3 regions of the Streptomyces sp. NPDC059524 genome follow, and region 2 is predicted to be linked to each of the others. Evidence: riboswitches for the same ligand, from Rfam matches in the RefSeq annotation. Region 2 holds a riboswitch; each other region holds the start of a gene.

Region 1 (3,266 bases), on a different contig from region 2:
GGGCCAGCGCGTCGGCGAGCCCGCGCTCGCGCAGCCACTCCAGGGCCTTCACGGTGCCGCGCGTGCCCGGGACGACCACCAGATCGGCGTCGACGAGCTCCTCGGCCCGGTCCACGAACCGCACGACGACGCCCGGCTCCGCCGCCAGCGCGTCGACGTCGGTGAAGTTCGACATGAGGGGCACCGCGCACACCGCGACCCGCAGCACGTCCTCGCCGACCGGCGGCGCCACGACGGATTCGCGCACCGTGCCGCGCAGCGACACCCGCAGCCCGTCCTCCTCGTCGATACCGAGCCCGTGCTGGTACGGCAGGACGCCGTACGTGGGCCGGCCCGTCAGCGATTCGAGCATGTCGAGGCCGGGTTCGAGCAGGGTGACGTCGCCGCGGAACTTGTTCACCAGGTATCCGGCGAGCAGCTCCTGGTCCTCGGGCGCGAGCAGCGCCGTCGTGCCGAAGAACGACGCGAAGACGCCCCCGCGGTCGATGTCACCGACGACGAGGACCGGCAGCCGGGCGGCGCGCGCGATGCCCATGTTCACGATGTCGGTGCGGCGCAGGTTGATCTCGGCGGGGGAGCCCGCCCCTTCACAGATCACGGCGTCATGACTGCCCCGGAGTTCCTCCAGGCATCCCACCACCGTGTCCAGCAGGGCCGCCTGCCGCCCTCCGTGGTAGCCGCGCGCGCTCAGCTCGCCGACCGGCTTGCCCATCAGGACGACCTGGCTGCTGCGGTCGCTGCCGGGCTTCAGGAGCACCGGGTTCATCAGCGCGCTCGGCTCGGCCTTCGCGGCCTGCGCCTGCATGGCCTGCGCCCGCCCGATCTCGGCGCCCTCGCGCGTCACGAACGAGTTGAGGGACATGTTCTGCCCCTTGAACGGCGCGACCTTCACGCCCTGCCGCACCAGCCACCGGCAGATCCCGGCGGTGACCACGCTCTTCCCGGCGTCCGAGGTCGTGCCCGCGACCAGCAGGCCGCCGCCCCTCCTCGCGCCCGTCATCGACGGCCCCACAGCAACCGCGCGCCCACACAGACTCCCAACGCCGAAAGACTCACGCGCCGCGACAACCGCACGGCCCGTTCCACATCACGTACGTGCACGGGCCGACCCCGCTCGTTGAGGACCGGCCGGTGCTCGACCCGCCCGGCGTACGACAGCGTGCCGCCGAGACGCACCCCGAGCGCGCCCGCGAACGAGGCCTCCACGACGCCCGCGTTCGGGCTCGGATGGCGCTCCGCGTCGGACCGCCAGGCGCGCACCGCGTCCCGGGGCCGGCCGCCGGTCAGCACCGCGAGGGCGCCCGTCAGCCGGGCGCCGGGCCAGCCGGCGACGTCGTCGAGCCGGGCCGAGGCCCAGCCGAAGCGCCGGTAGCGGGGCGACTTGTGACCGACCATCGCGTCCAGCGTGTTCACCGCGCGGAAGGCGAGCAGCCCGGGGACCCCGGCGGCGGCGCCCCACACCAGGGCGCCCACGACCGCGTCGGAGGTGTTCTCGGCGACCGACTCGACGACGCCGCGCGCGATGCCGTCGGCGTCCAGACCCTCGGGGTCGCGCCCGCACAGCCGGGGCAGCAGCTCCCGGGCCAGCTCCACGTCCCCCGCCTCCAGGGCGGATCCCACGGCCCGCGCCTCACGGCCCAGCGAGGTGCCGCCGACCACGGCCCAGGTCGCGGCGGCGGTCAGCGCGACGGAGGCGGCGGGGGAGCGGCGTACGGCACGGGCGGCGAGCGCGCCCAGGGCGGCGGCGCCACCGGCGCACACGGCCGTGTGCAGGGCGCCCCGGCCGCGGTCGTCCCGCCACAGCACGCGCTCGACGGCTCCCGCGGCGCGGCCGAAGCCGGCGACGGGGTGCCCGCGGCGCGGATCGCCGACCAGGAGGTCGCTGAAGATACCCAGGGCGGCGCCGTACGCGAAGACGCGCTCGGCCCGCCGTGCGCCGCGCGGGGCGAACATGGCGGTAGTTGTCCTCACTCAGGGTGTCCACGCCCTGGTTCGAAGAGACCGGCAGCGTGAGTTCCTGGCTCGCCCTCCGGGGGAGGGCTGACAGTGGCGGGACCGCGCCGGATTCGCACCGGCTTCCTCTGCTGCTGCCGTATATGGCGAGGGAAGTGCACCACGCTCCGCGAACGCACGTCAACTTGCTGTTGACCTGCGGCGGGTGAGTGTGGCCAGGTCCACAACACGTCGGCGGGGTGGCGACGCGGATGCGTCCCCACCCCGCCGAGGGAGTGCTGCGACCGTGGTCAGGCCACGATCAGAAAGATCCCGTACGCGACCGCCGCCGTGCACAGTGCGAAGCACAGGTAGGCGCCGGAGACGGCGAGTGTCGCCGAACCGCCCGCGCGCGTCGCCGACTCCTTCTTGGAGAGGCCGACGATGCCGAGGGTGAACAGGCCCACCAGGGCCACCGTCACCACGAGGCTGACGCCGAACACGGAGCCGAGGGCCGCCCAGTCGATCTTCATAGCTGGTCCTGCTTCCTTACAGCGTGGCGCCGGCGGGGCGCGCGGGGTCGGCCACGGAAGCGGCCGCGGCGGGGACGGGGGTCTCCTCGACGGCCACCGGACCGGCCGGCGGCGGCGTGACCGCGGCGATCGCGGTCGTGACGACACCGGCGGGCTCCTCGGCGGGGGCCTCGGTGCCGATCTCGTCGGCCGTCACGTTGTGGTGGTCGACCGAGTTGCGGCGGGACAGCGCCCAGATGACCGAGGCGCCGCCGATGAGCAGCGCGGCCGTCAGGCCGATGCCCCAGGGGCCCTGCTGGGTGAGGAACTCGGCGCCCGCGCCGACCAGACCGGCCGCCGGCAGGGTCAGACCCCACGCGACGAACATCCGGGTGGCGGTCGACCAGCGGACGACACCGCCCTTGCGGCCGAGGCCCGAGCCCATGACGGCGCCGGAGCAGACCTGGGTCGTGGAGAGCGAGAAGCCGATGTGCGAGGACGCGAGGATCGCCGTCGCGGCGCTGGTCTGCGCGGCGAAGCCCTGCTGCGGGGCCAGGTCGGTGAGGCCCTTGCCCATGGTGCGGATGATGCGCCAGCCGCCCAGGTAGGTGCCCATCGCGATGGCCAGACCGGCCGAGACGATGACCCACAGCGGCGGGTCGGCGTCCGGCGCGAGCACACCGCCGGTGATCAGGGCGAGCGTGATGATGCCCATCGTCTTCTGCGCGTCGTTCGTGCCGTGCGCGAGGGAGACGAGGCCGGCCGAGGCGATCTGCCCGGCGCGGTAGCCCTTGGCGGTGGCCTTCTCGTCGGTCTTCTTGC
Region 2 (3,266 bases):
CCGGAGGAGACGCCGAGCACGAACGGGTCGGCGAGCGGATTGCGCAGCAGGGCCTGCAGGACCGTGCCGCAGACCGCGAGGCCCGCCCCGGACACGGCGGCCAGCAGGGTGCGCGGCAGCCGCAGGTTCCACACGATCCCGTCGCGGATCGGCGACAGGTCCGAGCTGCCCCAGCCGAGCCGGGCCGCCACCGAAGCCCACACGTCGCCGACCCCGATGTGCGCGGGCCCGATCGTGATGGCCACGGCGACCGAGACGCACAGGGCGGCGAGGCCCGCCGCCGCGTACGACGCCGCGCGCGGACGGGTCACTTGGTGAGGCCGAACGCGCGCAGCGCCGCCGCCACCTTCTCCACGCCGTCCACGGTGCGGATCGTCGGGTTGAGGTCCTGACCCTTGAGCAGCACGTACCGCTTCTCGCGGACCGCCTTCATGTTCCGGGTCGCGGGGTCGGACTCCAGGAACCTGATCTTCTGCGCCGCCGATTCTGCCGACTGCGAGCGCCGGGTCAGATCGCCGATCACCAGGACGTCCGGATCGCGGTCCACGACCGTCTCCCAGTTGATCTGCGGCCACTCCTCGTGCGTGTCGTCGAAGACGTTGCGCACCCCGAGCGCGTTCGTGATGACGCCGGGCGCGCCGCAACAGCCAGCCATGTACGGCGACTTGGAGTCGGAGAACCAGTACAGGACGCTCACGCCCTCGGCGTCCGCGCCCGAAGCGGCCTTCCGCACCCGCGACTTGAGCCGCGTCACCAGCTTCTCGCCGCGCTCGCGCACGTCGAAGATCCGCGCCAGGTCCCGGATCTCGCCGTAGACCGTGTCCATCGTCAGCGCCTCGGTGCGGACGCCGTCGCCGTCACCGCTGTTGTCCTTGTCCGCGCAGTCGGTGGGGGAGAGGTACGTCGGCACGCCGAGCTTCTCGAACGAGGCGCGCGGTGCCACGCCGCCCTTGCCGAGGGTGTAGCCGAACGAGGCGGCGGCGAAGTCGGGTTCCTTGTCGAGGACCTTCTCGAACGACGGGTAGCGCTCCGCGAGGCGCGGCACCTTCGCGTTCGCCTTCGCAAGGTTCGGGCGCACCGGGTCGGTCCAGGTGCCGGTGCCCGCCATCCGGTCGGCGAGGCCGAGGGACAGCATGATCTCGGCGGAACCCTGGTCGAGGGCGACGGCGCGGCGCGGCGGGTGCGGGACGTGCACGCGCTGCCCGCAGTTGGTGAGCGTGACACCGGCGCCGGCCGCGTCGCCGGCGTGGTCCGACGGGGCGCCGGAGCCGCACGCGGTGAGCAGCAGCGCGGTGATCGGCACGAGGGCACAGAAGCGGGCGAGACGTGCGAAGGGCACGGGAGATCCTTTAGCGTCCAGGGCTCAAACGCGGAGCCGGCCAACGGTCCGCCCCGGCCGGTGGACGGGCGGGGCCGCCAGCAGGTCTTCGGACTCGGGGTCGTCCGGACGGAGCGCCTTCCCGGGCCCGGTTCCCCCCGGCCCAGTGGCAGTTGCCCCGCCCGTCGCCCTCACCGCTGCGCGTCAGTTCCGGTCTTGCACCGGATTCCCTGACCCGAGTACGTACAAGTACGCACAAAGGTACGACTGGCTTGGGGAAGCTATCACAGGGCGTCACCACCCCGGCAGGGCGCCTCGGTCCTCGCCCGACCAGGCCCGCAGCTTCTCCGGATTGCGCACCACCCAGATCCGCGCGACCCGTCCCCCGGCGAGATCGAACGCGGCCACCGTCAGTACCACGCCGTCCCGGAGCGCGACGAGGCCCGGCGCGCCGTTGACCGTGCGCTCCAGGAGTTCCAGGCCCGGCGCCTTGTCGGCGATCGCCACCATGTATGAGGCGATGCGCGCCGCCCCCTCGACCGGGCGCAGCGCGGCCCCCGCCAGACCGCCGCCGTCCGAGGTCATCACGGCGGACGGGGCGAGCAGGCCGACGAGCGCGGCGATGTCCTTCGCCTCCCAGGCCCGCCTGACCTGCCGCACCGCGTCCGCCTGCCCGGCGGCGACGCCCTCGGAGCGCGCGGCGCCCGCCCGGCGCCGCGCCGAGGCGGCCAGCTGTTTGCAGGCCGCCGGCGACCGGCCGAGGACCTCCGCGATCTCCGCGAACGGATACCGGAACACGTCGTGCAGTACGAACGCCACCCGCTCGGCCGGCGTCATCGACTCCAGGACGACGAGGAACGCCATGCTCACGGACTCGTCGAGAACCATCTGCTCGGCGGGGTCGCCGCCCTGGCCGTGCGCCCACTCGGACCGGTCCGGGAGCGGCTCGGGCAGCCACGCGCCGACGTAACGCTCGCGCCGGGCGCGCGCCGAGCCGAGCACGTCCAGGCAGATCCGGCCGGTCACCGTCGTCAGCCAGGCGCCCGGCGCCGCGATCGCGTCCCTGCGGTCCCCGGGCAGCGCGTACCAGCGGGCGTACGCCTCCTGCACCGCGTCCTCCGCCTCGGCCAGCGAACCGAGCAACCGGTAGGCCACATTGAGCAGTTGGCGCCGCTCACCCGCGACCGCGTCCGTGTCCGCCCCCGCCGTCCCCACACCGACCGCCCCCTCGCCTTACCTTTCGCCGGCCTGCGTCGTCGGCCTGTCGAGACCTTATCGACCGACTGCCCCCGGGGCGGGAAAGAGGACCAGGCCATGACCACCCACGTGACGACCACCCGGCGCACCGTCTCGTTCCTGCGCGTCGCGATCGCGGTGCAGACCGCGACGATCTTCCTCCAGGCCGTCTCGGCGGGACTGCTGCTCACCGCCTCCTACGGGGAGGCGCTGCACAGCGCCGGGGCCCGCGTGATGTACGCGGCGTCGATGCTGTACCTGCTCGCGGCGGTGCTGGCGTGGAAGCCGGGCGGCGGTCCGGTCCGGCCCGTGTGGCACGCCACCGGCTTCCTGCTGCTCGCCTCGGCGCAGGTCGTGCTCGGTGTCGCGCACGTGCCGTCGGTCCATCTGCCGCTGGGCGTGCTCATGTTCGGCCTGAGCGTGCTGGCGCTCGCGCGCGGTGCCGGCGGTCCCCGCTGAACGCGGAGGCGTCAGTAGTCGACCGGGTCGCGGACGATCGGGCACGTCATGCAGTGCCCGCCGCCGCGGCCCCGGCCCAACTCGGCCCCGACGATGGTGATGACCTCGACGCCGGCCTTGCGCAGCAGGGCGTTCGTCTGGGTGTTGCGGTCGTACGTGAAGACGACGCCGGGTTCGAGGGCCACGGCGTTGTTGCCGCTGTCCCACTGCTGGCGCTCGGACGCGTACACGTCGCCGCCGGTCTCGATGACCT
Region 3 (3,266 bases), on a different contig from region 2:
AGTTGATGTCGACGACCCGGTCCAGGAACGTGACGGCCGTGCGGACGGACGCGTCCAGGCGCTCCCAGTCGATGTCCCCGGTCGCGGTGTCCACGAACGCCCCGAGGTTGACCGAGCCCAGGTTGCACACGGCCGTCTCGCCGTCGTCCGTGACCTCGATGATCTCGGTGCACAGGTTCGAGGAGTGGACCGTGTGGCCGGGCTCCGCCGTCTGGTTGGCGGTGCGGTTGGCGGCGTCCTTGAAGGTCAGCCAGCCGTTGCCGGTCTGCGCGAGGGTGCGCATCATGCGGCCGTACAGGTCCCGCGCGGGGATCGTCTTCTGCGCCTTCCCCGCGGCCTCGGCCTCGCGGTAGGCGGCGTCGAACTCCTCGCCCCACAGGTCGACCAGCTCGGGCACGTCGGCGGGGGAGAACAGCGACCACGGCTGGTCCGCGTTCACCCGGCGCATGAACTCGTCCGGGATCCAGTGCGCGAGGTTCAGGTTGTGCGTGCGGCGCGCGTCCTCACCCGTGTTGTCCCGCAGCTCCAGGAACTCCTCGATGTCGGAGTGCCAGGTCTCCAGGTACACGGCGGCCGCGCCCTTGCGGCGCCCGCCCTGGTTCACGGCGGCGACCGACGCGTCGAGCGTCTTCAGGAACGGCACGATCCCGTTGGAGTGCCCGTTGGTGCCCCGGATCAGCGAACCGCGGCTGCGGACGCGGGAGTACGACAGACCGATGCCGCCGGCGTGCTTGGAGAGGCGGGCCACCTGGTGGTAGCGGTCGTAGATCGAGTCCAGCTCGTCCAGCGGGGAGTCGAGCAGGTAGCAGCTCGACATCTGCGGGTGCCGGGTGCCGGAGTTGAACAGCGTGGGGGAGGAGGGCAGGTAGTCGAGCCGGCTCATCAGGCCGTACAGCGCGGCGACCTCGTCCAGGGCGCGCACCGTCTCGTCCTCGGCCAGGCCGCAGGCCACGCGCAGCAGGAAGTGCTGCGGCGTCTCGACGACCTTGCGGGTGATCGGGTGGCGCAGCAGGTAGCGGCTGAAGAGCGTGCGCAGGCCGAAGTAGCCGAATCGGTCGTCGGCGGCCGGGTCGATCAGTGCGTCGAGCCGCGCGGCGTGCCCGCGCACGAACTCGGCGGTGCGGTCCGCGATCAGGCCCTCGCGGTGCCCGACCTCGATCGAGCCGGTGAACGAGGTGACGCCCTGCGAGGCGGCCTCGGCGGCGACGGTGAGGGTGAGCAGACGCGCCGCGAGCCGCGAGTAGGCCGGGTCCTCGGAGATCAGTCCGGCGGCCGCCTCGGTGGCGAGCTCGCGCAGCTCCGCCTCGTCGGCCCGGGCGGACCGGCCGCGCAGCGCCGCGGCGGCGACCCGGCCCGGGTCGGCGTCGGGCAGGTCGGCGGTCAGCTCGGTCAGCGTGCGCAGCAGCGCGGTGCCGGGGGCGTCGGCCTCGGCACGGACCGGGGCTGAGGCGGGATCGGCGGGCGCGATCGTCACTGGGGGGCTCTCCCTCGCTCGGCTCGGGGCCCGCGGGGAGGAGGAGTGGCCCGGGCGCGCACACGGGGGCGCCCGCGTCACCGGCCCGTTCCGCGAGGCCCTGACGTCTTCGGCACCCGGGCCGGACGGCTCGGGCGCACCGTCGGCAGGTCTTCGGACTCACGTGAGGGGCCTTTGTGGCCTTACGTTCACCGTTGCGGGACAGTTCCGGACTTGCACCGGATTCCCCTGCGACGACAGCGAGAGCGAGCATACATGTTGTGCCCGGGCTTCCGCTCCGGGCCCACATGTTGTGTCGCGGTGAGGTCAGGCCACCCCGGGCCGCTTCAGGAGCGTGGTCACGAAGTCGGCCGTGAAGTCGCGCGGGCCGGTGCCGAGCGCGACCCGGCCGCGATGCGCGGTGCGGGCGGCGACGAGCGGGGACTCGGCGTAGTAGGCGCGCGGGTAGTCGCTGTCGTAGGGGATGAACACGGTCTTGCCGCGGGTGAGTTCGCTCGCGCACTCCACGACGACGGTGCCGTCGGCGGCGGTGACGAACGACTCGTCGGCGCAGACCCCGACGGCGAGCGGGTCGTGCAGCGGGCTGCCCGCGGCCTCCGTGTACGCCTCCAGGTAGTACCGCATCAGACGGGCGGTCAGCGCCATGCCCTCGCCCGCGTCCTCCAGGACGGCCAGGTGGTCCTTGGTGAAGCGCCAGCCGTGCGTCGCGTCGAGCCCGACCATCGTGTACCGGATGCCCGAGGACACCACGAGGTCGACGGCGTCCGGGTCCGCCCAGGCGTTGAACTCGGCGACCGGCGTGATGTTCCCGGGCACCTCCGCGGCCCCGCCCATGAAGACGAGGTGCTTCACGCGCCGCGCGAAGTCGGGGTCCTCGGTGAGCGCGAGCGCCACGTTGGTCAGCGGGCCCGTCGCGCACACGGTCAGCTCGCCCTCGTACTGGCGTGAGAGGCGCAGCATGGCCTGTGCGGAGGTCTCCGTCTGCTCGGGCACGCTCGCGTCGGGCAGCCGCTCGGAGCCGAGGCCCTCCGCGCCGTGGAACTCGCCGGCCGCGGAGTACGGCAGCCGGGTCAGCGGGCGGCCCGCGCCCCGGTGCACGGGCACGTCGCCGTCGATGCCGAAGGCGCGGGCCAGGGCGCGGCCGTTGCGGAAGGCCTGGGAGGCGGGCACGTTGCCGCCGACGGTCGTGTAGGCCTTGAGGTCCCACAGGCCGGTGCCGAGCAGGTACTGGAGCGCGACGGCGTCGTCGATGCCGGGGTCGCTGTCGAGGACGATGGGTGCGGTCAAGGGTTCCTCCAGGGCGGGTGGTGCCGATCGTCGGGTGGTGCCGATCGTCGGCCACCGTAACGGGACGAGCCCCTCCAGAGGTGGAGGGGCTCGTCCTTCGAGAAGGGTGTGACCAGGGCTAGTGTCCGGCGCCGGTCCCGACGGCCGGGAGCTCGACCTTCACGCCCTTGTCGCCGGCGTCGGCCGTGTAGTCCGACGGAGACGTCTCGTCGATGCCGTCCGGGGCCTTGAGCGCCTTCAGGACGAAGGTGAGGACCACGGTGACGACGACGTTCAGGACGAACGCGGTGAGGCCGATGTAGCCGATCTCGCCGATGCCCGGGATCTCCTTGGCGGAGCCGCCGAAGTGCTTCTGCGTCGGCGAGGCCACCCCGTACGCGGCGACCGTGCCGTAGACCATGCCGACGGCCCAGCCGGCGAGCAGGGCCCAGCGGTGGAACCAGCGGGTGAACAGGCCGCCGACCAGGGCCGGGAAGGTCTGCAGGATCCAGATGCCGCCGAGCAG

Evidence for each region. A riboswitch is a leader RNA that binds a small molecule or an ion and turns the genes downstream of it on or off. The one in region 2 is predicted to bind cobalamin.
Region 1: another riboswitch for cobalamin. It lies ahead of ACFW9D_RS30570 (cobalamin biosynthesis protein); the one in region 2 lies ahead of ACFW9D_RS03520 (ABC transporter substrate-binding protein).
Region 3: another riboswitch for cobalamin. It lies ahead of ACFW9D_RS01565 (ribonucleoside-diphosphate reductase subunit alpha); the one in region 2 lies ahead of ACFW9D_RS03520 (ABC transporter substrate-binding protein).

What each region holds. Positions count from the first base shown of each region.
Region 1 is NZ_JBHYTK010000146.1:7,563-10,828, forward strand. Features, by position in the region: gene ACFW9D_RS30565 (cobyric acid synthase) at 1-1,000, opposite strand, end outside; gene ACFW9D_RS30570 (cobalamin biosynthesis protein) at 997-1,953, opposite strand; cobalamin riboswitch at 1,992-2,135, opposite strand; gene ACFW9D_RS30575 (hypothetical protein) at 2,244-2,465, opposite strand; gene ACFW9D_RS30580 (anion permease) at 2,482-3,266, opposite strand, start outside.
Region 2 is NZ_JBHYTK010000007.1:99,757-103,022, reverse strand. Features, by position in the region: gene ACFW9D_RS03525 (FecCD family ABC transporter permease) at 1-311, opposite strand, end outside; gene ACFW9D_RS03520 (ABC transporter substrate-binding protein) at 308-1,339, opposite strand; cobalamin riboswitch at 1,401-1,605, opposite strand; gene sigJ (RNA polymerase sigma factor SigJ) at 1,613-2,533, opposite strand; gene ACFW9D_RS03510 (hypothetical protein) at 2,633-3,013, shown strand; gene ACFW9D_RS03505 (arginine deiminase) at 3,025-3,266, opposite strand, start outside.
Region 3 is NZ_JBHYTK010000004.1:10,937-14,202, reverse strand. Features, by position in the region: gene ACFW9D_RS01565 (ribonucleoside-diphosphate reductase subunit alpha) at 1-1,474, opposite strand, end outside; cobalamin riboswitch at 1,601-1,744, opposite strand; gene ACFW9D_RS01560 (nucleoside hydrolase) at 1,781-2,761, opposite strand; partial or broken gene ACFW9D_RS01555 (sodium:solute symporter) at 2,880-3,266, opposite strand, start outside.